Regions from separate parts of the Sulfuricella denitrificans skB26 genome, predicted to be linked through region 1. Evidence: riboswitches for the same ligand, from Rfam matches in the RefSeq annotation. Region 1 holds a riboswitch; the other holds the start of a gene.
The links. Region 1 has a riboswitch for cyclic di-GMP ahead of SCD_RS14005 (VPLPA-CTERM sorting domain-containing protein). Riboswitches for the same ligand answer to the same signal wherever they lie in the genome.

Region 1 (15,710 bases):
TATCCATCCTGCTGCCAAGACGGATAAAAAACCGGGCCGGCCTAGAAACTGGCCGACCCGTAACCGTTGCAGGGGGCGGAACAGCACCGCTCTCTGCAACAGGGATGAACTACTTATTAATAGAACAATATGGTCGGCTGGCAGGTGTTGTTCAGCTTGGTACCCTTCATGACTTGACCAACTGGGTAAGCAGTTTGATCATAGTTGGTTGGCAATGCAGCTACGCCTTTCAGAGCAGACAGAACGGCAGGGTTGCCCGAGCGTACGATGAAGTCCGACAGGAAAGAGGCTTTAAGGCCAGACGGTGCAGCCACACCGTTCACCGTGGTATTGCGGTACTGAATGGTTTGCTCAACGAAGTAGTCATACAAACCGGCAGTAGCATTACCCACAGTTGGCGCAATGCCGTCAATGGAAACATGATGCCAGTTGTCTGTACCAGCCGGTACGCTTTCGGTGGAAAGAATGCCGACGGCCATTTTGCCGGCAGCAAAGTCAGCATTCAGGCCAGATTTCACGCCACCTGAGGCTGAGTTTTCCACCACAGTGAAGCCACCAGGGGTGGTGAAGGACGCGTCAGCCAAGGGCAGAAAACCGTTTGCAACGCATGGGAAACCACCGAAGAAGGCATTGGCGCCTGCCTGGGTGCCAGAGCCATTCACGCGGCGTTCAACGGTGATAGGGCCGGACAGGGAAGCATCAACCTGGCTCCAGTCTTGATACGTACCGGTCAAAATACTGGTCAACTGGGCACGGCTCAGGCTGGTCAAAGGCATGTTGTTGGTAACTGCGATACCCATGATCACGGCGTTCTGGCTAGCTACGGTCAACTTGGCACGCTCTGCGTCGGTCAACTGGCTATCGCCAGTAGCTACGTTGTTACCTACAAACATTTTTGGCTCCACATCGGAAACACCTGCATCCGGCACGGCATTCACCGTGTTGGCGCACTTGTAGGTAGCAGCAGGGTAAACCGCACTAACGACAGCGGCACAGCCACCGTCGATTGCCATGCGGCTGATTGCTTCAGCACGCGCTACAGGGTTCACGCCCCACACCGAACCGCCTTTGGCGCGGTTGTGGACCAGCACTTTTTTGCCCGCAATGACCGTACCAACTTTGCCCGTACCGAAGTAAGCGCGATAATCCTTGCCGCTGGAAGCGGTGTCATAAAACACATCGATGGTGCCGGCAGTCATCATGCCCTCGACGATAGCGCCGAGAGTCAGTTGCTGTGCGGAAGCGCCGGAAATAAACACTTCCAGGTCAGGGGTAACGGAAGGAGCATGGGCCAGGGCTTGGCCAGCAGCCAGCGCCATTGCGCAGGCCAGGGAGATTTTGGTCAGTTTCATTTTGTTTCCTTTATTGAAGTTTCTATAAATTATGCGAAGTGATAATTAGGCAGACTTGCGGCGGGCAACACCCACCATGCCGATCAGGCCTGAACCCAGCAACCACAGAGCAGCAGGTACCGGCACGGCAGCAACAGGTGCGGGGACGCTGTAGCTCAGATCGCCATTGGAAGCCAGTGTCCAGGTACCGGCAGCCTGGGTTGCCTGGATTGATTTAAGCGCATTAGCTCCGATAGCGTTTACGCTGGTTTCCATGAGGAAAAATCCCAGGCTGTTGCCAACGAGAGCGGTACTGTCAAATGAAGCTTTGCCAAGCCAGTTAGCCGCAAAACCATTTCCGAAGTAGGCAGCGCCATCAGCAAACACAGCGGTGCTGGAACCATTTGCACTAGAAACATGCGTTCCAAACGCATTGTTTGCCTGCACATAACCATTAACTCCAGACATGCCAACAGTCAGCGAACTGTTTTTCGTGTTTTGTACCGTTGCCTGATCAGCGTTGGTAGTGGAAAGATAGTGCTGACCACCCACTGCAGTACCGCCAGTGCTATCAAGCGCAGCCACGTTCCAGCTCAGTCCGCTCAACGAAGCAAAAGCGCTTTGCAACAGCGCATCTGAAGCAAAGTTCAGGGAATAGCTGGTGGAAGAAAGGTTGGAACTAAAATCACTCAAGGTGACACCCAGATCGCGGGTATAGGATACTTGTGCAACCGAGTCATACACGGACAGGAACAGCTCGCCGTTACCGGTGGTGCCATCGGCGATAGAAGCTGCTGCCTGACCTGCGACTGCGAACATTGCTGCTGCTGCGATTAATTTCAATTTCATGTTTTTCTCCAAATTAAAGTTAAGATCAATAGTTAAACCAGCAAAATCCAACTCTGGGCGGCAGGCTTCGAGCATCAAGCCAGGGCTATTGCAGCCCCCCAAGTACCTGGCCCGACTGCCAGTTCCCTGCAGAATTAGGGGACATGACTGCGAACCTTTTCGATGGCGGCCCGGCTGTCTTGTTCTAAGACCCGTGGCTTTCCGACCCCGCCTCGCGACGGGTGTGGCTTAATCCTGAAAGTGTCCTGAACCTGGTTGCTGATTCAGACACAGGCACATTACTTGTCGATTGTTACGGGCCTTACGGACTGATCATGCAATTTTGTAGTCCGTTCGGCTCAGGCCTGAACTTGTTTCCGATCTGATGGATGTAGAATACTTGTCGATTGTTACGAGCCTTATGAACAGGTTGTACAATTTTGTAGTCCGTTCGGATCAATGCGGCCATGCCTCGACTGCTCAGCGGCGCAGGTTTTGTCTTTGCTAGGCTCGTATGCGAAAAAAACCCCGCCTCGGGGGCGGGGTCGCAAGCATGGCTTCTTTAAATCAGAATCAAGACGGATACCGCCGTCTTGCAAAGCCCGCCAAACCCAGCAGGCCGGAGCCAAACAGCCAGGCTGCGGCCGGAACTGGGACGGCGGAGGGGGTGATGTTTTGTGCCTGGAAGGTGGACAGCGTATTTGCGTCGATTGCGAATACGTAAAACTTGTTATCGCCTGAGGTGGCGGTATCAAAGTCATTATCATTGGCCATCCACAGCGTGTGCCTGCCATCCGCCAGATCCTCGCCGAACGCGAAGCCTTCGAGCTTGGAGGGAATAGCGGTGCTGGCGATGCCTTTTGCATTCAGCTCTGCGACCACATCCAGGAACAGGGTCTTGCTCACTGCGGGGGTCGATGAGGTCATGTTGGCTACACCGCTGATGTCGGTGGCACCGGTGATATCCACCTTGAACAGTTGTTTGACGACGGCAGCTGTTCCATCACCCAAGCCCTTGCCATCGCGCTCATCCAGCAGAAATTCATGATCGTTGATGGCCACGATTTCGCTTACGCCTGAGCCGGTTGTCAGCCTGTAACCGAATTCCTTGGTGGCCCCGGTCGCGATATCAATAGTGACGATCCGGAGCTGTTTGCTGCCATCCTGGAGCAATGGCGCCTGCATCACGCCGACCAGGGTCTTGCCGTCCGGTGTGATCGCCAAGCCTTCCATGCCTTTGTTGGCTACCCGACCGGTGGTGTTGTTTGGCGCAAGCTCCGAAGCCGTGGTGGGGCCCTGAACGGCCACTGCCAGATTGCCCGGCAGGGCAAAAGACTTGATCAACTGCCCGCTGGCGCGGTCGAACTGCCTGACATAGGGACCATATTCGTCAGAAACGAAAACGCTCTTGCCATCGTTGGAAACGCGTATACCTTCGGGATCAAGACGGGCATTGTTGGCGTTGCTGGAGGGCAAGGCGGAATTGAATCCATCCGAGCGACCGGTGAAGTAATTGGTGTTGTTGGTTGCGTTCAATGCCGGCACGCCGCTACCCAGGGTATACGTGGAATCGGTACCCAGCGCGCCGGTGCCGTAGTTGAGCGGGCTAGCACTGGACAACAGCGTGGTCTTGGTCAATGTAGGGGTGAGATTGTAAGCCAGCCCGGGACCGGAATTTTGGGTCAGGCTGAAATTGATGGTATGAAAACGGTCGATGTAGGAGGTGGTATCAGCCACCAGCGGATTGTAAGCAAGCGCATTAGGGCCGCGGTCCGGGAGGGCGATAAAAGTGCTGCCCCCCGCCCAGGCAAAACCGGAGCCAACGCCGCCGAGAAGATTGCCGGCAACACCATTTTCGAGCAAGCCATGGGTTTCGGATGACAGGTCGAAAGCGTTGCCGCTCAGGCTGCCTATAGCAATCAGGGTGGTGGCGGCATTGGCCGCTGAAGCGGCAAACAGGGAGGCGATGAGCGCGGGAAGTAACATTTTTTTGGTCATGCTATAAACTCCAGATAAAGTTCGTTGCCAGGAAAGCCGTTGATTTATTAATCCAGCTGGCGAATAGCGAGGTCAGGGCTTTTCCCCCGCCCTCCAGGCAATTGGATCAAGCGAGCTAGATTAGCAATGGAGTATGACAATGAGGTGAATTAGGAAAGACAATCAATTGATCCGAACGGATCATACCCGGAGGGTAAATCCTGACGCGTATCCCCCCTATTTGAGACACCGCGTGTATTGCGCGAGCGCAATAAATACACAATTACCGGCTGATGCCGGACAACGAGCACGCGCGCTGACAAATTCGGCCTGGCATACTGCGCGAGGGGGTGTCCCCGCTGGAGGTTCTGCTTGCGTGTGTGGCAAAGACTCAGTTGTAGGCAAATTCTGTTGAACTTCAGCCTGGGGCACAGCATCAGACTGGCCCGACACCTGCACTACGACATCAGAACCTATCGTATTGCTTGCTGCGACCCCCGCTTCGGCGATCACCCCTGCTTTCGCGATGAAGCGCCATTCGTAGTAACGATGCTTGCCGACTAGCCCAACATCCTCAGGATCGAAGTTAGCGGTTTTGATCGGCTCGCCGTCGGACAGGCTATACAAACCGACAATGCCCTGGTCTGCACCTTTCAGCAACCCCCACTCAGGGCTCCCGGTCATGGGGTCACGGTAAATCACGCGTAGATAACGTTTAACGCCAGGATAGCGGTCATCCTGCAGCAGGTCCTCGATCTTTTGGGGGAATTTCTTGGCTTTGCCCGGTGGAGGATTTTCATAATATCCCTCCAGCGCCTGACGGAACTGGTTGCCGATGAACAGCAGCTCACGCTCCTTTTCGCGTTGCCGGGTCTGTTGCCACACCGTTCCAGTTGCTGCCAGGGCAACTCCGATGAAAACCACGGCAATGAGAACGCCGATATAGGTAAACCCGCCGCAGGAGCGGCAAGTCCGAATCGATTTCGGGTGACGCGTGGAGCATCCCTGGGGATTTCTGGTCGAACCCATCAGCATGAACACGGACAGGCCGCCTCCCCCTTTGTAAAAGGGGGATTGAGGGGGATTTGGCAGAGCCGGGGATTGCCACCACCGTTAAATCCCCCCTGCCCCCCTTTTAAAAAAGGGGGGGCACTGTTTTAACGTGACTGGCTAGTAGAGTCCAAATGGGGGTAAGACTTCCGGGCACCGGATAGAAAGAAGCCCGGCTCATTGCGCTTTCAGCACGCCGAAATTGATGGCGAGCGCAACGGCATGGCCGCGGTTACTGGCATTCAGCTTTCTCAGGATTCTTTGCACGTGATTCTTGACGGTTAGCGGGCTGAGAGCCAGCTCCTCGGCAATCTGCTGATTGGTCTTGCCAAGCTTGATGTGATGGAGAACCTGCACTTCGCGCGCTGTCACAGAAGGCACGTTCTGCACGCCATCCGTACCGACATCCGGCTCTTCATTGGATATGACGCGTGAAAGCGTGGTATGGAGAAAAGGAACCAGCAATTGCAGGAGATATTCGACGCGCGCTCCGAGCGGAATCTCCACTCTGGAAAAACAGAAATAGCTTTTCAGCTGCCCATTCAGGCCGCGCTGACCATCCGCTGCGGCACTGCGCAGTTCGGAGCGCTCCAGCAGAGGCAGCAAGGCCTCGTCAAAATACCTTTGAGGCGCGCCCGTTCCCAGCATGCAGGCATGACCGGTTTTGTTCGAATGCAATATCATCCGCGGCAACAGCCCTTCACCTGGCTCGCACACCTCCGAAAAGCGCGTCTCGTCGAAGTAGCGAGAACTGGAAAATCGCATGAACCGCATCGGCAAACCCGCCTCCGTTGCAACGCCGCATACCAGTATTTCATGAGGCAGCAGAAATTGTATCGCCCCCTGGCTCCAGGAAAAAAAATGGTGCATGTTCGCCACGCGCAACGAACTGTTGATGATTGAAACCAGATGATCCTGATCCTCACCTTCCAGTGTTAGATGCTTTTTTTCTTTTAAAACCATGTCGTTATTATTATATATATTCATGTCGGATTGGGTTCCGAGCTATTACGAAGTCGCTATGATATTTTTATTTTCGTTAAACATTTATGACGGTTTTGTGAATTTTATCCATGCCAACCAGTTAACGATGGCGCAATTTTGCATAAGCGAATCTATTGGTTCACAGTCGTAGCGTAGGTTGTCTGCATCAGGTTGGGGTAGATCAGGTCATCTCTGTGATGTTTTACCTTCGACATAACGCGCTGCGCGCATTAAGTCTGCACTGAAACACCCCCTGATTTCCTTCGGAAATCAGGGGGTGTTTTCTTCCACGAACTGGGGGAAATACTCTGCGGCGACGATGTAGGTTCCGTCGCAGTTGAAGGAGGCGCACACGATACCCTGGCTCAGGGAAATGGCGGCGTTGCGCAAATAGAATCCTTCTATGCCGCGCAGGCGGTTGAGCGATTGAACGACTTGCTTGATGTCTTTTTTCGCCATCGGCTTCCATTCCTCACGCTGGCGATCCATCAGCGTACGCCAATGAGGCGGCAGATATTCCCGCAACGGACCGGTCTGCACCAGATTGCGCACATTGCCGATGATTTTCAATTTTTTCTGATAGGGAACTTTCACGAAGTGGCGCTCCACATAACCCGGCTGGATCAGGGCGATGGCATCGTGAATCTCGTAATTAAACGGGTTGAACACTGACTCGGTACGCACTTCGCTGCTGTTAAAGCCAACGTAGATACTGAAACAACCGGTTTTCCGCAGCAACCATTCGCAGGTTTCCAGCACCTTTCCCGCTTCCAGGTCGATCCGGCTTTCCTGGCGAGGGCGCAGCGACGCTGTTTCGCGCAGGGTCGGGTCCCCCTTGATGCTGACGAACATCTTGTCCGGCGGCAGACCGAAAGTGCCGATGATCGCCTCGTGGATGACGTAGAGCGTCTTGTCATCCTCATCAGGTAAAGTCTGACTCGAATCGACTGACCGCAAAGTCCGGATCGGTTTTTTGGTCATATTCAACCCCAATTGTTCATTGGAATGCTCGTACCTGTAGGAGTGCCGCCCCCGGCGCGAATGCGGTCGCAAATCGCGGCGAGGGCGCCGCTCCTACAGTGGTTTTGACTCTTTATGAACATTTGGCACGACGCTCGATAAACAGGCTATTGCCGGGAATTCCCTTGGCCTGTTTTTTTGCTTCGGCTGCCGCAGCTGAAATTTTATGGTGCGATGACTGCTTGCAGGGTTCGACCTGCACGGCACCGATGGAAAGACTAGTCAGCGGATAGAACACTTCTTCGCCATGGCGGTCCTTGGCAATATAACCCTCCCGTGCCTTATCCTCGACACTGAAGAAATCCAGAATGGCCTTCTCAAAACGTTCCAATACCCTCTGACAACGGACTTCCCAGTCTGCGCTTTGAAACAGGATTATGAAATCATCGCCACCGATGTGGCCGATAAAATCCTGATCCGGTTCGCACACTTCGGAAAGTATTTTCCCGGTAAGCTGGATAACGTTGTCGCCGCTATGGTAGCCGAAGACGTCATTGAATGGCTTGAAATGGTCCAGGTCACAGTAACAGGCACAAAATTCAGCCCCGCCCTGCAGCAGCATGGCGATCTGCTCGTTGATCGGCTCATTGCCAGGCAGCATGGTTAGCGGGTTAGCGTAGCGCGCGGCGCTGATCTGCATCTGGGTAATTTCGCGCACCAGATCGTGGCCGGTTCCTATGCCGAGGTATTGTCCGTGATCGGTGATGATGAAGCCGTTCGACAGGTGGTGCCGGTCCGCCTCCACAATAGTGTGACTTAATTCCTGGATGCTCATGTCTTTCTCCACAATCAGCGGAGCAGTGTCCATCAGCCGGGAGCAAGGTTTCTTGCCATAGAGTTCGCGCTGGTAGGGGCGGGCCAGTTTATCGATCAATGCATTTCGGTTGATCAGGCCAACCGGCAAGCCGTTTTTTACAACAGGCAAGGCCTGCAGTTCGGGGTCGCCAATAAACATTTGATAAATTATTTCGTTGGAAAGGTCTGGCGACACTGCGTGGCACTCGCGCAACAGTTTGAGCACGGAAACCGTCTTTGGGCTGGCCTTGCAGCTCGGCAAAAGAGCGGGGGCCATCTTTTTTTCCAACACCTTGACCACTTCGGCAGGAAGTACCGTGACCGGTTGACCGCTGGGACGAGCGATGTAATAACCCTGGCCGTGAGCAATCCCCAAATCCTTGATCACCCTAAGCTCTGCCTCGGTTTCTATGCCCTCGGCAACAACCTTGGTACCGGATCTCTCCGCGATCTGCTGGATCGAGCTGACAAACTGTAATTTCACTGGATCCTGATCGATACCCTGGATGAAGTGCATGTCTATCTTGACGTATTCGGGACGCAGCTCCGACCATAGGCGCAGGCTAGAAAATCCCTCCCCCAGATCATCAATGGCGATTTCGAACCCCATGTCACGGTAGTGCTTCGCCGCTTCGCGCAGCAAATTATAATCATAGGTGCGCTGGTTTTCCGTCAACTCAATAATTATTCGATCCGGTCTCAATCCCAATTTGTGGATGTAGGCCAGCGTTTCGCCATGCCGGGTATTATGCTGCAACAGGCATTCCGGACTGACGTTGAGAAACAGCTTGCCAGGCAGGTTCAGCCGGGCGAAGCTTTCCAGCACCACTTGACGGCTCAGGTGCTCCACTTCCACAACCAGCCCATTTTCGTTTGCGGCACTGAACAGATTGTGGGGCGAGTGCAAGGGACTATCGGAAGGACCGCGAATCAGCCCCTCGTAACCGGCTATCTCGCCATTGCCCATCAAGAGAACAGGCTGAAACAAGGCGGTTAGTCGGCGTTGCGCTATGATTTCCTGCAACCACAGGCGTGCCTGCGTTTCATTTTCATCCCAGATCGCCGATTTAAAACGACACGCAGTATCCTGAGACAGCACAGGGGATGCCATGGCCATGTGGCTGGCAGCCTTTGCCTGAAACTTCGAGTTTCCCGGCGAGCCACAGGGAAATCTTAAATGGGTGTTTGACGGTACTGGCATCGCCCTTCCTCCGGCATATTTCATAATGAGGGGGCGATGCTAAGCTTGTATTGTGACAGCAGTATGACGCCGTGCGGAGTGGCTATTTCAGTGGCTGAGAAGCGCCTGCATGAGCTCCATCTGAGCGCAGACTACCTTGCTGCCGCTGCGTGGACATTTGCGCCGGTAATTGCCTTCCGCATCCATTTCCCAGGCCTGACAGTTGTCTTTGAGATAGGGCTCCAGCCCTTCCTTGATGACGCGCCTCTTCAGCTTCGCATTCAGCACCGGAAAACAGATTTCGACCCGCCGGAAGAAATTGCGCTGCATCCAGTCTGCGCTGGACAGATAGATATCGTGCGCACCCGCATTGTAGAAATGAAAAATGCGTGAGTGCTCGAGGAAGCGGCCGATGATGGAACGTACCCTGATATTTTCCGAAACGCCGGGGATCCCCGGGCGCAGGGCGCATACCCCGCGCACGATCAGGTCGACCTTGACCCCGGCTTTGGACGCATCATACAGCGCGCTGATGATCTGCGGCTCGAGCAGGGAATTCATTTTGGCAACGATAAATGCCTTTTTTCCGGCACGCGCATTCTCCGCCTCGGCTTGGATCGACTCGATCATTTTGCGGTGCAGGCTGAACGGCGACTGCAACAAATGATGAAGCTTGCTTGCCTGGCCCAGGCCGGTAAGCTGCATGAAGATGTCGTTGACGTCGCTGCCGATCTCCTCGTTGCAGGTAAACAGACCGAAATCGGTGTACAACTTGGCGGTGCGCGGATGGTAATTACCCGTGCCGAGATGGATATAGCGGCGCAACCCGTCTTCCTCACGCCGGACCACCAGCAGCATTTTGGCATGGGTTTTGTAGCCGACGACGCCGTACACCACGTGCGCGCCCGCCTCTTCAAGTCTCCCTGCCCAGTTGATGTTGGCTTCCTCGTCGAAGCGGGCCAGCAGCTCCACCACTACGGTGACTTCCTTGCCGCTGTGCACTGCCTTGATCAACGCTTCCATCAGTGCGGAATCGGTGCCGGTGCGGTAGATGGTCTGCTTGATCGCCAGCACATTAGGATCGTTAGCTGCCTGCTGGATGAAATCGACGACCGGGGAAAAAGATTCGAAAGGTTGGTGCAGCAGAATATCTCCGCTTCTGATTGCCTGGAACATGTCAGGCTGCTTCGCCACCGCAGGCGGGATGCTCGGAATGAAGGACGAATATTTTAGGTCGGGCCGATCGACCCGGTCCGGAATCTGCATCAGCCGCACCAGATTGACCGGCCCCTTGACCTTGTAAAAATCTTCCTGGGTCAGACCGAATTGTCCCAGCAGGAAGCCGGCCATTTCCTCCGAACAGTTGTCCGCCACCTCCAGGCGCACAGCATTGCCGTAATTACGTTGCGGCAACTCGCCTTGTAGCGCTTCGCGCAGGTTTTTAACCTCCTCCTCATCGACGAACAGATTGGAGTTGCGGGTGACGCGGAACTGGTAGCAGCCCTTGATCTCCATGCCGGAAAACAGCTCCCCGACATGAGCGTGGATAATCGAGGAAAGAAAGACAAAGCCATGCTCGCAGCCGGCCACTTCGGGCGGCAGCTTGATCACCCGCGGCAATGAGCGCGGCGCCTGCACAATGGCGGCACCGGAGGCGCGGCCGAAAGCATCCTTGCCTTCCAGCTCAACGGCAAAATTAAGACTCTTGTTCAGCACGCGCGGGAATGGATGGGCGGGATCGAGGCCGATCGGAGAAAGTACCGGCATCAACTCGCGAAAAAAGAAATCCTTGATCCATTCAGCTTGGCCGTCGTGCCAGTGGGTTCGGCGCAAAAAATGGATATCGTGGCGCGCTAACTCGGGTAGGACCCCCTCATTCAACAGCCGATATTGATGCTCCACCAACTCGTGCGCCTGCTCGCTGACCAACTTGAATGCCTGGCGCGCCGACATGCCGTCCGGCCCCGTTGCGGTGGCATGGAGGGCGATCTGCTCCTTCAGCCCGGCGGTGCGGACCTCAAAGAACTCGTCCAAGTTGCTGCTGACGATGCACAGGAACTTCAGCCGCTCCAGGAGCGGGTTGCGCTCATCCTCAGCCTGAGCCAGCACCCGCCGGTTAAAGGCGAGCAGACCGAGCTCGCGGTTGAGGTAGTATTCCTGAGCGTGGGGGGCGGTCATGAGAGCGGTTATCCTAAGCCAGGTGAGTCAAATGGGTAATGGGTGAGGAACCAGGGTTTTCATTACCCATTGCTCATTACTGGTTTCTAATGCTTCGGCGGCACGAAACCTGACACCGTATCCGCACCGGCACCGAAGAAGTAGGACTCCACCTGCTCCGCCAGATACTTGCGCGCGGCGGCATCGGCCATGTTGAGGCGATTCTCGTTGATCAACATGGTCTGGTGCTTAAGCCAGGCCGCCCAGGCTTCCTTGGAAACATTTTCCCAAATCCGCTTGCCGAGTTCACCGGGATAGGGCGGAAAATCCAGCCCATCCGCTTCACGGCCAAGCTTGACGCATTTCACTGTTCTTGCCATTTCATTACTCCGTTCAAAATAGTGTTACTTCTTTAAAAAATGCGCTTAAATTATTACAAGAAAATGATCTACAGTTTTTTCATGAACACTTTGGAGCGGCGCTGATAGTTGTACAGCCCTTGCTTGGCCTTAGGCAGCTTGTCCACGCCTGCCTCGGTGAAGCCGCGCTCCAGAAACCAGTGCGCAGTGCGAGTAGTGAGCACGAACAACTGTTTGAAACCCTTGCCCAACGCCCTGACCTGCATGTACTCGAGCAACGCCTCGCCTCGTCCGGCACCGCGGTAATCCGGATGCACCGCCATGCATGCCAGTTCTGCCGCCTTTTCTTTCGGAAACGGATACAGCGCAGCGCAGCCGATGATCAGGCCGTCATACTCCAGCACGGAAAAGCGGTCGATTTCCATTTCCAGCAACTCGCGCGAACGCCGCACCAGAATCCCGTTGGTTTCCAGCGGCTCAATCAGCGCAAGGATGCCGCCGACATCGTCTATCGTGGCATCGCGCAAAGTTTCCAGCGGATCTTCGCTGACCATGCTGCCGATGCCTTCATGAGTAAACAGTTCCTGCAGCAATGCGCCATCAATGTGGCGGCTGATCAGGTGTGCCCGCGCCACGCCCTTACGGCAGGCACGCACCGCACAGGGCAGGTAATAGCCCACGTCCGCCGACAGTGTGGCAGTGGCGGCAAGAATCGCCTCCGCCTCCGCCGTGGTCAGTTGCCGCAGCAAATCCCCGCCTTCGCCGGCTACCCCAGCCGTGTCCATCAGGAAGATCAGCTTGTCTGCATCCAGCGTAATCGCGGCGCAAGTTGCCACGTCTTCCAGCGACAGATTGAACACCTCGCCAGTAGGCGAATAGCCAAGCGGTGAAAGCAGCACGATTTCGTTGGCATCGAGCCTGCGCCGGATGCCGATTGCATCGATCTTGCGCACCTCGCCGGTGTGCATCAGATCCACGCCGCCGAGCACCCCCATCGGCATGGCAGTGACAAAATTGCCGCTGGCCACCCGGATATCGGCGCCCGCCATCGGCGAATTAGCGAGTCCCATGGAAAGCAGCGCCTCGATCTCCACCCGCACCGTACCGGCGGCCTCCTTGACACATTTCAGGGCGTCATCGTCAGTGACGCGCATTCCCCCTGCATAGCGAATCGCAGCGCCGCGCTCGGTCAGTTCCTCCTCGATCTGCGGCCGTGCGCCATGCACCAGCACCAACCGTACGCCGAGGCTGTTGAGCAAATTGATGTCATGAGCCAGCGCAATGAACTGGCCTTCGCTTACCACCTCGCCGCCAAAAGCAACAACGAAAGTCTTGCCGCGAAAGGCATGGATATAGGGCGCGGCCGAGCGAAACCACGCCACAAAATGAGTTCTGAGTTCTGAGTGCTGTGTACCGACAGGCATCGAAAGCTAATCCGTTATCAAATCAAAGCATTCCATCGCAAGGGTAAAGTGTACCCCAATCCCTTCACCTAGCGCCAACCCGTACACCGGGCTTATATAGACTTGGCTCTTAAAAATCGCCCCATAGCGTCTGCATCGCCGCCAAAGCTGCCAGTGCCGCCGTCTCGGTGCGCAGGACGCGCGCGCCCAGCCGCACCGGGGTGAAGCCGTAACGCTGCGCCATCTCGGCTTCCGATGGGGAAAGACCGCCTTCAGGACCGATCAGCAAAGTGACATTGCCAGTGGGTTTAGGCAGGTCACGCAACCCGACTTCGCCAACAGGCGACAGCATCAGGCGCAGTCCCGGCCCATCCTGCTGTCCCAGCCAATCAAGCAGCGGACGTATCGGAGCGACCTCGGGCACCTGGTTGCGGCCGCTCTGCTCACAGGCCGCAATCACCACGCCCTGCCAATGAACCACGCGCTTTTCCGCCCGCTCACCCGACAGCCGCACCACGCTGCGCTCGCTCGCCAGTGGCTGGATATTGCCTATGCCCAGTTCCACCGCCTTTTGCAGGGTGAAATCCATTTTTTCACCGGCCGAAATCGCCTGGGCAAGCTGAACTTTCAGCGGCGATTCACGCTCGACGGTATGCCAGCCCTCGATTTCCACGGTAACATTACGCTTGCCGATTTCCGTGATGCGCGCCTCGCCTTCTCCACCGCACCCGTTGAACACGCTAAGCCTGTCGCCGGTTTGAAGACGCAAAACCCGCGCAGCATGATGCGCGGCCTGCTCCGGCAGTTCGGCCATGGCGCTTTGGGCTAAAATTTCCGGGCAGTAAAAGCGGGGAGTGGTCATCTTGTTTCTGCACTATATATAAGATGCTCTCATGATAAACTAAATCAATTGGCATCCATCAAGCAGGAGTATCGAAAAAATGGTTAGTTTGCAGACACCGGTTTGCGATTTCGGCTGGAAAGCCCTGGATTTTGACTTGCCCGGGGTGGACGGCAAACGCTATAACCTGGCCAGTGCGCGCGGACCCAAGGGTCTGCTGGTCATGTTCATCTGTAACCATTGCCCTTACGTCCAGGCAATTCGCGACCGCCTCGTGCGCGACTGCCGGGAGTTGCAACAGATCGGCGTCAACACCATCGCCATCATGTCGAACGACCCGGCCGACTACCCGGAAGACTCCTTCGACAACATGAAAAAAGCCGCGCAGGAATTCGACTTCCCGTTTCCCTATGTGTGGGATGAAACCCAGGAAGTAGCGAAAGCCTATGGCGCCGTATGCACGCCGGACTTCTTCGGCTTCAACGCCGATCTGGAACTACAGTACCGCGGCCGGCTCGATGCTTCGCGCAAGGAAGCTGCGCCCACCGACGCCCGGCGCGACCTGTTCGAAGCGATGAGAGAAGTCGCCTTGACCGGCAAGGGGCCGGCAGAGCAAATCCCGAGCATGGGTTGCTCGATTAAATGGAAATGAGTAAACGGTGATGAGGAATGAGCACCACCCATCACTCATTCCTCATCACCCATAACCGGAACAACCATGCTCCAATCCGTCATCGATGCCGTAAGGAAGGTAGCGCAGCAAGAAATCATGCCGCGCTATCTTAAGGTCGCGCACCAGTGCAAGATCGATGGCAGCATTTTCACCGAAGCAGATATCGCCGCACAAACCGCTCTGGTTGCGGCACTCAAGCAGATCCTCGATTACCCGGTGCTGGGCGAGGAAATGTTGCCGGAGCAGCAGGAAGCATTGTGGCGTGCCGGAGAAGATGGCCTTTGGTGCATCGACCCGATCGACGGCACCTCCAATTTCTTCAACGGCTTGCCTTTTTTCGCGGTTTCCGTTGCCCTGATGCGGGACGGACAGAGCGTACTGGGCGTGGTCTACGACCCGGTGGCAGATGAAATGTTCTGGGCGGAGCGGGGCAAGGGCGCCTACCTCAATGGCGAACCGATGCCGCTCAAGGAATGCGCGCCCGAATTCCACCGGGCCATGGCAGCGATCGACTTTAAGCGCCTCAAGCCAAGTCTGGCGCAGAAACTGGTGGCATCGCCTCCATTCGCCTCGCAACGCAACTTCGGCGCCAGCACGCTTGACTGGTGCTACGTGGCGGCAGGGCGTTTCAACCTTTACCTGCACGGCGGACAAAAACTTTGGGACTACGCTGCCGGCTCGCTGATCCTGGCAGAGGCGGGCGGCTCCATGTGCACCCTGACCGAGGACGATTTCGGCGCCGGCAATCCTTGGCAGCGTTCAGTCATCGCTGCGCTGAACCCTGATTTATTTGACGCATGGAAAGCCTGGATCAGGGAAAGGCAATGAGCGCTGACGACTGAAATGACGGCTTTTACAAGGTCTTATATCTTTTATCTATAAAAATAATTCTTGGGACAATAAAAATCTGCTATTGCCCTTAGCCCGGCTCGTGAGTAATAATCATAGGTTTGAATAGCCCCTAGCAGAAAAAGGAAACAGAGAATGGCAACTCGTAAAGAACTCGCGAACGCGATCCGCGTCCTTTCCATGGACGCTGTACAGAAAGCCAATTCCGGCCACCCGGGTGCTCCCATGGGCATGGCGGAAATTGCCGAAGTGGTGTGGAACCA
Region 2 (15,710 bases), 310 kb from region 1:
TTCGGCGAATGAAGCTGTTGCCATGGTTCAGGCTGGTAACAATGTCTATCTCGGTACAGCTTGTGCAACCCCCCGCCTGCTGTGCGAGGCGCTGGAAAATCTTGCCGAACCGCCCCCTGATGTAACGCTTTACCATTTCCTGACCGATGGCGCGGTGTCGCACAAGGGAGGCAAACCCTCGACGCGGTACAGGCACAAATGCTTCTTTGTCGGCAGCGACCTGCGCGCTGCCGTCGCAAAGGGGTTGGTCGAATACATCCCCGTCTCACTGTCGCAGGTGCCCGGGCTCGTCGAAAACGGGCGTATCCCGATCGACGTGGCGTTTGTCCAGGTGTCCCCGCCGGACGAGTTCGGCTATTTGAGCCTGGGCGTTTCGGTCGACGTGACCGCCTCGATGGTCCAGAACGCACGGCGCGTGATAGCCGAAATCAACCCCAATATGCCCCGCACCACCGGGGACAGCCTCGTCCATGTCAGCCGCTTCGACCGCATGGTCTGGTATGACACGCCGGTTATCGAAGTGCCTGCGGTGCCCCTCGACGAGGTGACTGAGCAGATAGCACGGCGTATCGCGAGCATCATCGAAGACCGCTCCACCTTGCAGATCGGGCTGGGCAACCTGCCGCAGGCGACGCTTCGGTATCTCGGTGACCGGCGTGATCTCGGCATTCATACGGACGTCATTACGGATGCTCTGGTCGAACTGCTGGAGAAAGGGGTGGTGACCGGCCGCAGCAAAAGCCGGTTCCGGGGGATGATCGTCGGCAGCTACTGCCTGGGCACTCGGCGGCTTTACGATCTGATCGACGGCAACCCCCTGTTTTCCTTCCAGGCTATCGAGCGCGTCAGCGCAGTCGGTACCATTGCCTTGCAGCACAAGATGGTTTCAGTGAATCAGGTCTGCTCGGTTGACCTGACCGGGCAGATTTGCACTGACCAGTTTGCTGGCCAGTTTTGCGGCGGGGTGTCGACGCAGGCGGAATTTATTCGGGGCGCGGCCCTGTCGCCCGGCGGTAAGCCCGTCGTCTGTCTGACCTCTACGTCGGAGGACGGCAAGGTGTCGCGCATCCGTCCGTTGCTGCTGGGGGGCGAGGGCGTGACCATTGCGCGGTCTGACGTACACTATGTGGTGACCGAGTATGGAGTTGCCTACCTGTTTGGCAAGTCGATTCGCGAAAGGGCGCTCGCGCTGATTCGGATCGCCCATCCGGATTTCCGCTCCAAGCTGCTGAAAGAGGCCAGGAAGCTAGGTTATGTCGAGAAAGGGCTGTCGCTCAAGAAGGCCGCCGCGGTTTCGGACAGGGAGGAGCGGCGCCTGCTCCTGAGGGACCAGAAGACGGTGCTGATACGTCCGACCCGGGCAGGCGATACGACGGCTTTGCAGGGTTTTTTCCGGAGCATGAGCAAGGAAGATCGTTACACGCGTTTTTTCCGGCGCCTGAGCCATCTTTCCGATGCCGAGGCGCAGCGCCTGTGCCATGTCGACCAGGATAGCGAGGTGGCTTTCCTGGTGCTGTATGGCGAGAAAGGAAAGGAAGCTATTATCGGCAGCGCATTTTACTTTGTGAACCCATCCGCCAATATGGCGGAGGTCGCCTATATGGTGGCGCCGGGATGGCAGGGTAAGGGAATCGGCACCGCCATGCAGCTCAGGCTCATGGAGCATGCCAAGAAGCGCGGTTTGCGGGGCTTCACCGCCGAAATTCAGGCCTATAACGCCAACATGATCAACCTTGCGAAGCGGGCCTGCGACGATATCAGCATCGAGCGGCATGGCGACACACACGAAGTGACTATGTTATTCGAGTAGGATAGGAGTTTCAGGCACAAAAAAAGCCGGGAAACTCCCGGCTTTTTTTGTTTCAGGTGCAGAGTTTATTTCTTGCTCTTTTTCTTGGCTTCCATCATATCGTGGATCATCGGGGCGAGAACCACTTCCATCGCGAAGCCCATTTTGCCGCCTGGCACTACCAGAGTGTTGCGGCGCGACATGAATGAGTCGTGGATCATGCTTTGCAGATAAGGAAAATCGATCCCCTTAGGGTCCTTGAACCGGATCACTACAAAGCTTTCGTCGGGCGTCGGAATGTCACGGGCGATGAAAGGGTTGGAGGTGTCCACGGTCGGCACGCGCTGGAAGTTGACGTCGGTGCGCGAGAACTGTGGAGTAATGTAGTTGATGTAGTCAGGCATGCGGCGCAGGATGGTTTCTACCGTGGCTTCGGCCGTGTAGCCGCGCTCCTTGGCGTCGCGATGGATTTTCTGGATCCATTCCAGGTTGACGATCGGTACCACGCCGACACCTAGATCCACATATTTGGATGCATCCGTTTTGCCGTTCGCTGCCAAGCCGTGCAGGCCTTCGTAGAACAGGATATCAGTGCCGCCGGGGATGTCTTCCCATGGTGTGAATTCGCCGGCACCCAGCTTGGTTTTCAGCTTCAGACGGGTATTGTGTGACTCGGCTTCATCGGCGTTGTGCAGGTAGTAGCGTTTCTTGCCGCTGCCGGTTTCGCCGTAGCTCTTGAATAAAGCTTCGATTTTGTCGAAGTGATTGGCTTCCGGACCGAAATGGCTGAAATGGTTATTGCCCTGGGCTTCGGCCTTGCTTACCGCTTCCTTGAATTGAGCACGGTTCAGCGAGTGGAAGCTGTCGCCTTCCACTACGGCCGCCAAGATGTTTTCCCGGAGGAAAATGTGTTCGAATGCAACCTTGACGGTGGTTGTGCCGGCACCGGACGAACCGGTAACCGCAATTACTGGGTGCTTCTTGGACATCTGGCTTTCCTCCCGCTGCTTAAGTCATTAATTACGAATGGGTCGAGTATAATCTGGCGCTGCCGCTTTTGTCACTATGCGGGGCATTCGATTCTTGAATGGAGGGATAAAAGATGCCTTGTCGACGCACCTTACCTCAACTCTCCCGCAAGCGGGAACGGGTGCACTGGTAAAGGGCGCTTGTTTTGATATGGCGTAAACCGAGCCTGCCGTTCGCGGGTATAATTGCATATCGTTAAAGAGGAATATCAACCGCTCATGCAAGCGCAATACTTACCCACTGAGATCGAGCGTCAGACCCAGGTTTTCTGGGATCAAAGCAATGCCTTCAAGGCCGTGGAAATCTCCGACAAGCCAAAATACTACTGCCTGTCGATGTTCCCCTATCCTTCCGGCAAGTTGCACATGGGGCACGTGCGCAACTACACCATCGGCGACGTGCTGGCGCGCTACCACCGTTTCCAGGGATTCAACGTGCTACAGCCGATGGGCTGGGACGCCTTCGGCCTACCTGCTGAAAATGCGGCGATCCAGAACAAGGTGGCGCCAGCGGCGTGGACCTACTCCAACATCGACTACATGCGCGGACAGCTCAAAAGCCTCGGTCTGGCCATAGACTGGAGCCGTGAACTGGCTACCTGCAAGCCTGACTATTACAAGTGGGAACAGTGGCTGTTCACAAAATTGTTCGAAAAAGGCCTGATCTACAAAAAGCTCGCCACGGTGAACTGGGACCCGGTGGACATGACCGTGCTTGCCAACGAGCAGGTGATCGACGGTTGCGGCTGGCGTTCAGGCGCGCCGGTGGAAAAGCGCGAGATCCCGATGTATTTCATGAAGATCACCGCCTACGCCGAAGAGCTACTCGCCGACCTGGACAAGTTGACCGGCTGGCCGGAGCAGGTCAGAACCATGCAGAAGAACTGGATCGGCAAGAGCTTCGGTGCCGAAGTTCATTTCCCCTATGCGGAAAATGCGGGTTCTTCTCACCCCTCACTCCTCACCCCTCACCCGGTTTTAAAGGTTTACACCACCCGCCCCGACACCCTGATGGGCGCGACCTATGTGGCGGTGGCCGCCGAGCACCCGCTCGCCGCCGAAGCCGCTCAGGGCAATTCGGAGCTTGCCGCTTTCATTGAGGAATGCAAGCACGGCAGCGTAGCGGAAGCCGACATGGCGACGATGGAAAAGAAGGGCCTGCCCACGGGTCGCTTCGTGACGCACCCGCTCAATGGCGAGAAACTGCCGGTGTGGGTGGCCAACTATGTGCTGATGGGTTATGGCGAGGGCGCGGTGATGGCCGTTCCGGCCCATGACGAGCGCGACTTCGCTTTTGCCGCCAAATATGGTTTGCCGGTCAGGGCCGTGATCCGTACATCGGCTGGTGATGTCGCCCCTGCGCCGTGGCAGGATGCCTATGCCGAGCATGGCGTCTGCGTTAACTCCGGCAAGTACGATGGACTGGATTTCAGTCAGGCTTCCGATGCTATCGCCGCCGACCTCGAAGCCAGGAGCCTGGGCGCCAAGCGCACCCAGTTCCGCCTGCGCGACTGGGGTATCTCGCGCCAGCGCTACTGGGGCTGCCCGATCCCGATTATTCATTGCGCGAGCTGCGGCGACGTGCCGGTGCCGGAAAAAGACCTGCCGGTGGTGTTGCCGGAGGACGTGAAGATCGACATCGGTTCGCCGATCAAGAAAATGCCGTCCTTCTACGAAACTACCTGTCCCAAGTGCGGCGGCCCCGCCGAGCGCGAGACCGACACCATGGACACTTTCGTCGAGTCGTCCTGGTATTACGCCCGCTATACTTGCCCGGACAACGACCAGGCCATGCTCGACGAGCGCGCCAACTACTGGCTGCCGGTCGACCAGTACATCGGCGGCATCGAGCACGCCATTCTGCATCTGTTGTATGCGCGCTTCTTCAACAAGCTGATGCGTGACGTCGGGCTGGTGAATTGCGACGAACCCTTCACCCAGCTGCTGACTCAGGGTATGGTACTCAAGGACGGCACCAAAATGTCCAAGTCCAAGGGCAATACGGTTGACCCCCAGGCGCTGATCGACCAGTACGGCGCCGATACTGCGCGCCTGTTCATGATGTTCGCAGCACCACCGGAGCAAAGCCTGGAGTGGTCCGATGCCGGGGTGGAAGGCGCGTTCCGCTTTCTGAAAAGACTCTGGAAGGCGGTACACGATCATATCGAAAAGGGCGTGGTAGAGGGGTTCAAGGGCGGCGATCTTTCCGCCGAACTCAAGGCGCTGCGCTTCCAGTTGCATGGCACCATACAGAAAGTCAGCGACGACTACGGTCGTCGCCAGCAGTTCAATACCGCCATTGCCGCCGTGATGGAGCTGATGAATGCGCTGGCCAAATCCGGCGATGACAGCCCTGCCGGGCGCGCTGTGATGCAGGAGGCTCTGGAGGCGGCGGTGCAATTGCTTGCACCGATCGTGCCGCATGTCTGCCAGGCGCTGTGGGCCGAACTCAAGGACGGCGCCAATCTGCTCGATGCCCCTTGGCCGCAAGTTGATGCGGTGGCGCTGGTGCAGGATGAAATCGAACTGGTGCTGCAGGTCAACGGCAAGCTCAGGGGCAGCATCGCCGTTGCCAAGGACGCATCGAAAGAAGCGATAGAGCAACTGGCTTTGGCTAACCCCAATGTGCAGAAGTTCATGGAAGGCAAGCCGGCGAAGAAGATCGTCGTGGTGCCGGGCAGGCTGGTTAACGTGGTTATTTAGACAAAGGAAACCGATGCGGAATGTGCTGACCGGATTCATCCTGACCCTGCTGCTAGCCGCTTGCGGCTTTCAGTTGCGCGGCGTGGCGACTCTGCCGTTCGAGTCCCTGTATGTGGATGGCAGCGGCAATCCTGCGCTGGCGGCGGAGATCGGCCGGGCGATCAGCTCCGGGACGCAGACCAAGCTAACCGACAAGGCTGAAGACGCGCAGGCGGTGTTGCAGGTCCAGGGGGCCACAATTGAAAAGCGAATTCTAGCGCTGAGTGGTGCCGGGCGGGTAAGGGAATACGAATTGATTTATCGCGTGGGCTTTCGCTTGACGGACAAGGAGGGGCGTAACTTGATCACTCCCCAGCCAATCGAAATGAGGCGCGCCATGCTCTGGGACGATGCGCTGGTTCTGGCGAAGCAGGGAGAAGAGGCGCTGCTCTATGCCGATATGCAAAAAGATGTAATTGGCCAACTGATGCGGCGTCTAGCGAAGGCCAAGCCGCAATTTGCGGATGTCACGCCTTAACGCGGATCAGCTGGGGGCGCATTTGCAGCGCAGCCTCGCGCCGCTGTACCTGATCTACGGCGATGAGCCGTTGCTGGCGCTGGAGGCTGCCGATGCGATCCGCGCCAAAGCCCGACAGGAGGGCTATGTCGAGCGCGAGGTGTTTACGGTTGAGCCCGGCTTCAGCTGGCAAAATCTGCTGACGAGCGGCAACAGTCTGTCGCTATTCGCGACCAGGCGTATCATTGAAATTCGCATCCCCACCGGCAAGCCGGGCACGGAGGGTGGTCAGGCGCTGCAGGATTATTGCGCGCGGTTGCCGGATGACACTATCACCGTGGTAACTTGCCCCAAGCTTGATAAGCAGGCGCAGGCGACGAAATGGTTCAAGGCGCTGGAGCAGGCCGGCACGGCGATACCGGTTTATCCGGTGGAGCGGGCGCGACTGCCGCAATGGATCGGGTTGCGGCTGGCGGCACAGAAACAGCGTGCCGACACGACGACCTTGCAGTTTCTGGCAGACCGCGTCGAGGGCAACCTTTTGGCGGCATACCAGGAAATCCAGAAGCTCGGGTTGTTGTTCCCCGAAGGCCCGCTGTTGTTTGACCCGGTTCGCGAAGCGGTGCTGGATGTCTCGCGCTATGATGTGTTTAACCTCTCCGATGCTATGCTGGCAGGAGATGTCGTCCGTCTGGTGCGGATTCTGGAAGGGCTGAAGGGCGAGGGTGTGGCGCCAACGCTGGCGCTGTGGGCGCTGACCCAGGAAATCCGCACCTTGGCAAAATTAAAGCAGGGTCAGCGCAAGGGCGCCGCCCTGCCACAGCTGTTCCGCGAGGCGCGGGTATGGGAATCCCGTCAAGGTTTGGTGCAGCGCGCACTGGGTCGGCTGAGCGAAACTCGGCTGGTGGCGGGGTTGAAGCAGGCCGCGGCGCTGGACCGAATGATCAAGGGTCTGGCACGCGGCGACGTGTGGGACGAGCTAATGCAATTGGGGCTGGGGATAGCCCGGACTTGAATCGGAAAAGGGTGTGAACATGGACATCAAAGCTTACATGCAAACTGTCGGTCAGCAGGCGCGCGCGGCTTCCCGCCTGATGGCGAAGGCCGACACCAATGCCAAGAACAAGGCGCTGACGTCGATGGCTGCGGCGATCCAGCGCGATGCCGCCAAGCTGATTGAGGCGAATGCCAAGGACCTGGCCGAAGCTCGCGAGGCCGGCCTGGAAGAAGCGTTGCTCGACCGCCTGGCCCTGACCGAAAAAGGCGTTGCCGGCATGGCGGAGGGGCTGTTGCAGATTGCCGCCTTGCCCGATCCGGTGGGGGAAATCACTGGCCTCAACTACCGTCCTTCCGGTATCCAGGTGGGCAAGATGCGCGTTCCACTGGGCGTGATCGGGATCATCTACGAGGCCCGCCCCAACGTCACGGCGGATGCCGCCGGGCTGTGCCTGAAATCCGGTAATGCGGCGATCCTGCGCGGCGGTTCGGAAGCAATTCACTCCAACCAGGCGATCGCCGCCTGTGTGCGCGAAGGGCTGGCAGCTGCCGGTTTGCCGCCGACGGCGGTGCAGGTGATAGAAACTACCGATCGCGCCGCAGTGGGCGAGTTGATCACCATGAAGGAATTCGTCGACGTGATCGTGCCGCGCGGCGGCAAGGGGTTGATTGAGCGCCTGATCGCCGAGGCGCGCATCCCGGTGATCAAGCACCTGCATGGCGTTTGCCATGTCTATATCGACGACAAGGCGGATTTGGACAAGGCGATCCGGATCGCCGACAACGCCAAGACCAGCCGCTACGGCACCTGCAACACGATGGAAACCCTGCTGGTGGCGGAAGGTGTGGCAGTGACGGTGCTGCCACCGCTGTGCAAGATCTATCTGGACAAGGGCGTGGAGCTGCGCGGCTGTCCGGCTTCGCGCGCGATCATTCCGCAGATGAAGGAAGCCACCGAGGAAGACTGGCACACTGAATACCTCGCTCCTATCCTTTCGGTGCGGGTGGTGAAGGACATCGATGAGGCGATCGAGCACATCAACACCTACAGCTCGCAGCACACCGAGTCTATCGTTACCGAGGACTACAGCCGGGCGCGCCGTTTCCTGCGCGAAGTGGATTCCAGCTCGGTGATGGTAAACGCCTCGACCCGTTTCGCTGACGGTTTCGAATACGGGCTGGGAGCGGAAATCGGCATCTCCACCGACAAGATACATGCACGCGGCCCGGTCGGGCTGGAAGGCTTGACCAGCCAGAAATTCATCGTTCTGGGTGATGGCCACGTTCGTGGCTAGTTAACAGATTTTTACTAAGGAGGGCGGTATGACGATCAACATTCCAGAAACTCCAGCCGGATATGACCAAACCCGGATTATCGAACGACCGGATGGTTTTTACTGGCAGGACAAGGAAACCGACAAAGTGTTCGGGCCATTCCCGACGCTACTGGATGCGGTGCAGGACATGGAATATAGCGCCGACTCCGATTACGAGCCCGGCGAATCGCTGGCGGAAGTGGAGGCGGAAATCGGTATTGCGGACTGGAATGACCCCGACACCGGCCTGCCAGCTGAGGAAACTCATCACCTTGAAGATCACTGATAGGTGAGGGGTGAGAAAGTGAGGGGTGAGGCAGACAGTCAAAAACGGTGCTGCGGAGGGGGGTTGTCTTTCCGCCTCTCTCCTCACCCCTTACGCCTCACCAGATGACATTCCCTATCGGCATACTTGGCGGCACGTTCGACCCCCTGCATTTTGGCCATCTGCGGCTGGCGCAGGAGCTGGCGGAAGGACTGGCTCTGAGCGAGGTTCGCTTCATTCCGGCGGGGCTGCCTCCACATCGCGCCCAGCCCTTTGCCTCGCCGCAACAACGGCTGGAAATGGCGCGTCTGGGCATTGCAGGCAACCCGTTATTCTCGCTCGACGAGCGGGAAGTCTTCAAGCCAACCCCATGCTTTACGGTGGAAACCCTGTTGGAGTTGCGCCGGGAGCTGGGCGCGATGCAGTCGCTGTGCCTGTTCATGGGCGCGGACGCTTTCCTCGGCCTGGCTGCCTGGCATCGCTGGCGCGAACTGTTCGATCTGGCCCATATCGTGGTGGCACAACGTCCGGGTGTGGACGGCATAACCCGGGCCGCCGCAACCCTGCCTGCCGAGTTGCTGAATGAACTCAACCGGCGCCTGACCCATGAGCCGGAAGCCTTGCGTGATGAGCTCTCTGGCGCAATTCTGGTTCATCCGGTCACGGCGCTCGATATTTCCGCCACACAAATTCGCAGCGAGCTCACCGCCGGCCACAGTCCGCGTTATTTGCTCCCCGACGCGGTTCTCGATTATATTCAGACAAACGGACTTTATAAGGACATTAATGGAACCTGAAGCGATGAAACAAGCGGTAATTTCCGCGCTGGAGGACATCAAGGCGCGCGATATCGCGGTAATGGATGTACGCAAGCTCACCAGCATGACCGATTTCATGATCGTAGCCAGCGCCGATTCCAACCGTCAGACCCGGGCCCTGGCCGATAACGTTCAGAAAAAGCTCAAGGAAGCCGGTGCGCATGTGCAGGGCGTGGAGGGATTGGAAACCGGCGAGTGGGTATTGGTCGACCTCGGGTCGGTGATCGTTCACATCATGCAGCCCACGATACGGGAATATTACAATCTCGAGCAATTGTGGGGTGGGCCGCCGATGAGCAAGAAACCGAAATTGGCGGAACCCACAGCTCATCCGTGAAACTGTTGATTATGGCGGTTGGCCACAAGATGCCCGCCTGGGTGAATGAAGGTTTCGGGGAGTACACCAAGCGCATGCCGCGCGAGTCCCGTATCGAACTGGCCGAGATCAAACCGGAAAAGCGGGCTGGGGGAAAAACCCGGGAACAGGTTCACGAGGCAGAACGGAGCCGCATCGAGGCCGCCCTGCCTGCCGATTGCGTGCGAGTCGTGCTGGATGAGCATGGCAAGGACTGGAGCACCCTGGAGCTTGCCGATGAGTTGAAAGACTGGATGCGTGGCGGGCGCGATGTGGCTTTCGTCATCGGAGGTGCGGATGGCTTGCATCCGGAGGTGAAGCGCCAAGCCAGCCGGCTCTGGTCCCTGTCCCGCTTGACGCTGCCCCATGGTCTGGTACGGGTAGTTCTGGCAGAACAGCTGTATCGCGCCGTGACCGTAATCCAGAATCACCCCTATCATCGGGAGTAATGGTTTGATTTTAGACAAAAAAATTTACTTGGCATCGCGTTCGCCACGCCGGCGAGAGTTGCTCGCGCAAATCGGCGTCGGTTTCGAATTGTTGCTGCTTCGGGATGACCCGTCGCGTGGCAACGATTTGGACGAGAGCCCCTTGCCCGGCGAGAACCCGCATGATTACGTGCTGCGGGTCAGCCACGCCAAGGCCGAGGCCGGTTGGCAGCGCGTGCAGCAGCGCAGGCTGCCGCATTTTCCCGTGCTGGCGGCAGATACTGCGGTGGTGTTGAACGACAGGATCATGGGCAAACCCGCGAACCGGGACGAGGCCATGGAGATGTTGCTGGCGTTGTCGGGAAAAAGACATGAAGTACTCACTGCCGTGGCGGTGGCGAATGCAGGGAGAATCGAGCAAAAACTGTCAGCCACTATCGTACAATTCGGCAAACTGACCGATCATGCCGTTCGTCGTTATGCCATGACCGGTGAATCGCTCGACAAGGCTGGGGCTTACGCGATTCAGGGACATGCGGCGGCGTTCATCGAGAAAATCGAGGGCAGTTACTCCGGCGTGATGGGGCTGCCGCTATACGAAACGACAGAGCTGCTGGCAGGGTTCGGCATTGAAGTTTTGTAAATCTGAAAGCAGTACAAATGGCGGAGGTCGCGGAGGAAACAGGGTAAGCAGAGATGAGCGGTTTTATCGCCCAACTCGAAAAAGCGATAAACTTAAGCCGAATGTCCCTGCTGGTGAGCGTGCAATGGCGTGCCCTTTTCTGAATTCCTTCGCACCCTCTGCGGTTCCATGAGTTTTTCCAAGAAAAAATATGAGTGAAGAAATTTTAATCAATGTCACCCCGCAGGAAACCCGGGTGGCAGTCATGCAACAGGGTGTGGTGCAGGAAATCCATATCGAGCGCATGAGCAGTCGCGGTCTTGTCGGCAACATCTACGTTGGCCGGGTGTGCCGAGTACTGCCGGGGATGCAGTCCGCATTCGTCGAAATCGGTCTGGATCGCGCCGCTTTTCTGCATGTGGCGGACATCTGGCAGGAGCGCCAGGATGTGGAAACCCGGCTGATTGAGAGGATATTGCACGAGGGACAGACCCTGCTAGTGCAAGTGATCAAGGATCCCATCAGCACCAAGGGCGCACGCCTTTCCACCCAGATCAGCATCGCCGGACGCTTCCTGGTGTTTTTGCCGCAGGAGACGCACATCGGCATCTCCCAGCGCATCGAGGACGAAGCCGAGCGTGAACTGCTGCGCGAAAAGTTGCAGCATCTATTGCAACCCGACGCAGGCGGTGGTTTCATCATCCGCACTATGGCGGAAGCGGCCTCCGGCAGCGAGCTTGAGGCCGATGTCGAGTACCTGCGCAAGCAGTGGCGCGATATCAACGACAAAGCCAAGAGCGCCAAGCCGACCACTATGCTCTACCATGACCTGAATCTTTCTCTGCGGGTGCTACGCGATTTCGTCAATGAAGAAACCATCCGAATTCGGGTGGATTCGCGTGAGACCTTCCAGAAAATGCAGGGTTTCGCCCTCGAGTACACCAGTAACGTCGTCGGCCTGCTCGAACATTATGCCGGTGAGCGACCGCTGTTCGATCTGCATGGCGTGGAAAACGAGATCGAGAAAGCGCTGGCGCGGCGCGTCGACCTGAAGTCGGGCGGCTACCTGATTATCGACCAGACCGAGGCATTGACCACGGTGGACGTGAACACCGGCGGCTTCGTCGGCGGACGTAATTTCGACGACACAATTTTCAAAACCAACCTCGAAGCGGCGCAGGCGATCGCCCGGCAGTTGCGGCTAAGAAACCTCGGCGGCATCATCATCGTGGATTTTATCGATATGGACAACGAGGAGCACAAGACCGCCGTCCTTGCCGAGTTCAAGAAGACGTTGGCGAAAGACCGTACGCGCATGACAGTAAACGGTTTCTCAGCGCTTGGCCTGGTGGAGATGACGCGCAAACGCACCCGCGAGAGCCTGGCCCACATCCTGTGCGAGCCCTGCTCCACCTGTCAGGGGCGAGGTGTTCTGAAGACGGCGCAGACAGTGTGCTACGACATTCTGCGCGAGCTAGTGCGTGAGGCGCGCCAGTTCAGTTCGCGCGAGTTTCGCATACTCGCTTCCCAGCAGGTGATCGACTTGTTTCTCGACGAGGAATCACAAAGCCTGGCGCAGTTGGGAGATTTTATCGGCAAGCCGATTTATCTTCAGGTGGAAAGTCAGTACAGCCAAGAGCAGTACGATATTGTGTTGATGTAGGGGAACCCCCCCACTTCCATCTTGCCAGATGAATATCTAATATGAACTGACACACCTCAATCTGTGCTGCCAAAATTAAAGTTTGTTAATTCTGTTGAAATTCCCTCGATTATTTATTGCAAAACGCTGTTCTGTCTGATATTTTTATAGTAACCAAAAAAGGTAAACCCATCGAAAGGTGGGGGCGCAAAGTTTCCGGTCTAAGGGGCGAAAGCTCTACGATAGCGGGATTGCTGGGTGAGCCAGACTGGCGCTTTCTGTCAGCCAGTCGTCGTTCCTTTTCGCCTGCATTCTCTATTCCCTGGACCTGTTTTTCGGCACAACCGTTGCGCTCCGCTAACCAGGAGAACCATTATGAGCACTAGCTCGTACAAAAATGTCGTGGATATGAGCAAGTTCGATAAGCTGCGTGCCGTATCCGGAGCCTCCGGCGTGCCTCTGCTCAATGATTGCCGAGACATGGCCGCCGCACAGCTGGCGCAATTTGCTGCTGCCATGCTGGACAAGGCTGTGAACGAGTTGTTCGAGCAGGCCGAAAAATCCCTCGGCGGTGAAATGCGCAATCTCTACATGGACGGGATGGCGCTCGCGCGCGACGAAAAAGAAGCCATTACAACCGGGTTCAAACGACAATTTATCCAGGGTTTCAACAAGCACATCAGGAAAGGAAAATACGCGCAGCCCTCCAGCGCATCATCATTCAACCTCGCCGAGATGGAGCTTAGCCTGATCGACCTGGATGCTCTGGAAGAATCCCTGGCCTTGGCCAATATTACAAATAACATTCATGGTACCTGTGCCGAGGAACTGTTCGGTATCGAAAAACGTCTGGGCACGCTGTTGCATGTGCATGAGCTGGATTCCGCCGACAACCCGATTGGCCCGGAGGCAATCGGTTCCAGCTTCATGGAAGCGCTCAAGGAGCTGGACAGCAGCGTGAAGGTCAAGCTGCTGCTGGTCATGATGTTCAACAAGTACATGCCGGATCAGATCAAAAATATGTACCAGGACATCAACCAGCATTTGGTGGAAAAGGGCGTGCTGCCCAAAATTCGGGTTGGCATGAAGAAGCACGGTGGTTCTGCTGCCCGCCAGCCTGAATTCCACGCCGCTGGTGCAACGGGTTCCGAGCCAACGGCGAATGGACCGGATTTATTTGCAACCTTGCAACAGCTCGTCTCACTTGGCAATTCGGGTATGGCGGGAATGGGCGTGCCACAACAAGCCGGTCAGCCTGGAGCCATCGGAGGCACAATGCCTTCGGACGGCGCTGCTGTACAAAGCGCAGGAGTAATGAGTACGCTGACCAAGTTGCAACAGGGTCAGTTTGAAGGGGTATTGGGTGAAGGTGTCATGCTCAATCCTGCACTGCTGGCTAATGGCCGTACGAATGTTCTACGTGAAATAAAATCAAGCGGTATGGCCAGCGTCATGGGGCACGTCGATGCTATGACGCTGGATATTGTCGCCATGCTGTTCGACTATATTCTGGATGACCGTAATATTCCGGATGCCATGAAGGCGTTAATCGGCAGGCTGCAAATACCAGTTCTTAAAGTGGCCATGCTGGATAAAACGTTTTTCTCAAAAAAAGCGCATCCAGCCCGCAAGTTCCTAGATACGCTGGCAGATGCTGCGATTGGCTGGGATGAGGAAGAAGGTCATCAGGGAGGCTTGTACAAGAAGGTGGATCATCTGGTACAGCGCATCCTGAACGAGTTTGAAGATAAGGTCGGTGTATTCGCCGATATGCAGGAAGAACTGGAAAGCTATCTTGCAGCGGAGAAAGAGCGTGCTGACGAACTGACTGGGCGCAGTGCTCAGGTAGTGCAGACCCGTGAGCAGGAAGAGATCGCCAGGATTATGGCGCACGACGAAGTGAAACGTCGCATCGAATCGCGCAAACTGCCACAGATTATTCGTGAATTCCTGTCCCACCAGTGGGCGTCCATGCTCAGCTTAACCTATCAGAAATCTGGCGAAGACAGCCAGGCATGGAACGAAGCGCTGGAAACAATGGATCAACTGATATGGAGCGTGGTCGCCAAGGAAGTGCCGGATGACCGCAAAAAGCTGGTTGGCCTGCTGCCTAATTTGCTGAAACGCTTACAGCAGGGTATGGCCGCTATTGACGTGACGGGTGACGAACGCGACCAATTCTTCGCCAAGCTCATCCGCTGTCATGCGGATGCGGTGAAATCTGGCTTGCGCGCTGAAGATGAAGAAGCATGGCAAGACACGGACATAGAGAATCTTGCGGAAGAGACAGAGGTTGTGGCCGAAGCGCCGACGGATTTTGAAGAAATCACCCCGTCGCCTGAAGCCCCTGCGCCGGATTTGGCGCTTATTCAGCAGATTTCTGAGGAACCTGTTCCTGCAGACTTTGATCTGGAGGAAGTGCCAATCAGCGATGTACCGTGGCAGGCTAATGAACTTCAAAATGATGACTCTGGTGCGTTAGTGGCAAAACTCAAGCGCGGTACATGGATTGAGTTCGTCCAGGCGGATGGCACCACCTCGCGCAGCAAGCTGGCGTGGGTGAGTCCGCTCAAGGGTCTGTACCTGTTTACCAACCGTCTTGGCTCCAGAGCGCTTTCGATTACGCCTTCCCGCCTCACGGAGAAATTCCGCAGCGGGCAGGCACAAATCATCAACGATGAAGCATTGATCGACCGTGCAGTCAGCGACATGATGGGACGTCTCCAGCAAGTGGCCTGATTTGGCCGTGGAAAACCTTTCCCACGAACATTTACAAAGTATGCGGGTTATTGCATGCTAGTGTCCTGTTGCTGGATGTTATGCGAAGAGCCTATATGCTAGAGAAATACCTCAGACTGATCACCGGTGGTCGCGATAGATCGTTCACCCCTCCCCCCGGTGGAATCGAAACCTTGCTGGATAACCCGGAACACGAGACCCGCGCAGGTGCAAAAGCCACGTTACAGCGCTTTCTCGGTCGCCAGCCGATCCTGGATGATGCATCCCGGATTGTTGGATACGAGCTGAAGATAAGAAGCGGTGTGTTGTCCCCGGAAGAGTTAACTGAAGGCGCACGACAACAGGCGCAGAATGAAATGCTGGTGATCGGCGTCATCGACCTCGCTTTCCAGAAGGCGTTGGGCGCCAAGCTGACCTTCATCAGTCTGTCTCCCTCCATGCTGGACAACCCCCTGCTGAATGAGCTGCCGGCAAAAAATATCGTCGTCGCTATTTGCCCTGAAAAAACCGATA

Region 2: it holds a riboswitch for cyclic di-GMP, as region 1 does, so the genes downstream of both, SCD_RS00320 (DUF1631 domain-containing protein) here and SCD_RS14005 (VPLPA-CTERM sorting domain-containing protein) in region 1, are expected to answer to the same signal.

The regions. Positions count from the first base shown of each region.
Region 1 is NC_022357.1:2,881,584-2,897,293, forward strand. It holds gene SCD_RS14000 (substrate-binding domain-containing protein) at 117-1,352, opposite strand; gene SCD_RS14005 (VPLPA-CTERM sorting domain-containing protein) at 1,398-2,255, opposite strand; cyclic di-GMP riboswitch class I at 2,342-2,418, opposite strand; gene SCD_RS14010 (esterase-like activity of phytase family protein) at 2,733-4,157, opposite strand; gene SCD_RS16665 (type II secretion system protein) at 4,374-5,177, opposite strand; gene epsA (XrtB/PEP-CTERM-associated transcriptional regulator EpsA) at 5,364-6,149, opposite strand; gene SCD_RS14025 (hypothetical protein) at 6,441-7,151, opposite strand; gene SCD_RS14030 (GGDEF domain-containing protein) at 7,264-9,102, opposite strand; gene ppk1 (polyphosphate kinase 1) at 9,274-11,343, opposite strand; gene SCD_RS14040 (oxidative damage protection protein) at 11,430-11,702, opposite strand; gene argA (amino-acid N-acetyltransferase) at 11,771-13,105, opposite strand; gene SCD_RS14050 (16S rRNA (uracil(1498)-N(3))-methyltransferase) at 13,215-13,946, opposite strand; gene SCD_RS14055 (thioredoxin family protein) at 14,026-14,577, shown strand; gene SCD_RS14060 (inositol monophosphatase family protein) at 14,644-15,426, shown strand; gene tkt (transketolase) at 15,583-15,710, shown strand, end outside.
Region 2 is NC_022357.1:61,234-76,943, forward strand. It holds gene SCD_RS00260 (bifunctional acetyl-CoA hydrolase/transferase family protein/GNAT family N-acetyltransferase) at 1-1,810, shown strand, start outside; gene SCD_RS00265 (phosphoribulokinase) at 1,876-2,778, opposite strand; gene leuS (leucine--tRNA ligase) at 3,037-5,520, shown strand; gene SCD_RS00275 (LPS-assembly lipoprotein LptE) at 5,534-6,037, shown strand; gene holA (DNA polymerase III subunit delta) at 6,024-7,031, shown strand; gene SCD_RS00285 (glutamate-5-semialdehyde dehydrogenase) at 7,051-8,307, shown strand; gene SCD_RS00290 (hypothetical protein) at 8,336-8,614, shown strand; gene nadD (nicotinate-nucleotide adenylyltransferase) at 8,719-9,390, shown strand; gene rsfS (ribosome silencing factor) at 9,380-9,748, shown strand; gene rlmH (23S rRNA (pseudouridine(1915)-N(3))-methyltransferase RlmH) at 9,745-10,215, shown strand; gene SCD_RS00310 (Maf family protein) at 10,220-10,837, shown strand; gene rng (ribonuclease G) at 11,028-12,479, shown strand; cyclic di-GMP riboswitch class I at 12,631-12,717, shown strand; gene SCD_RS00320 (DUF1631 domain-containing protein) at 12,834-15,197, shown strand; gene SCD_RS00325 (EAL and HDOD domain-containing protein) at 15,293-15,710, shown strand, end outside.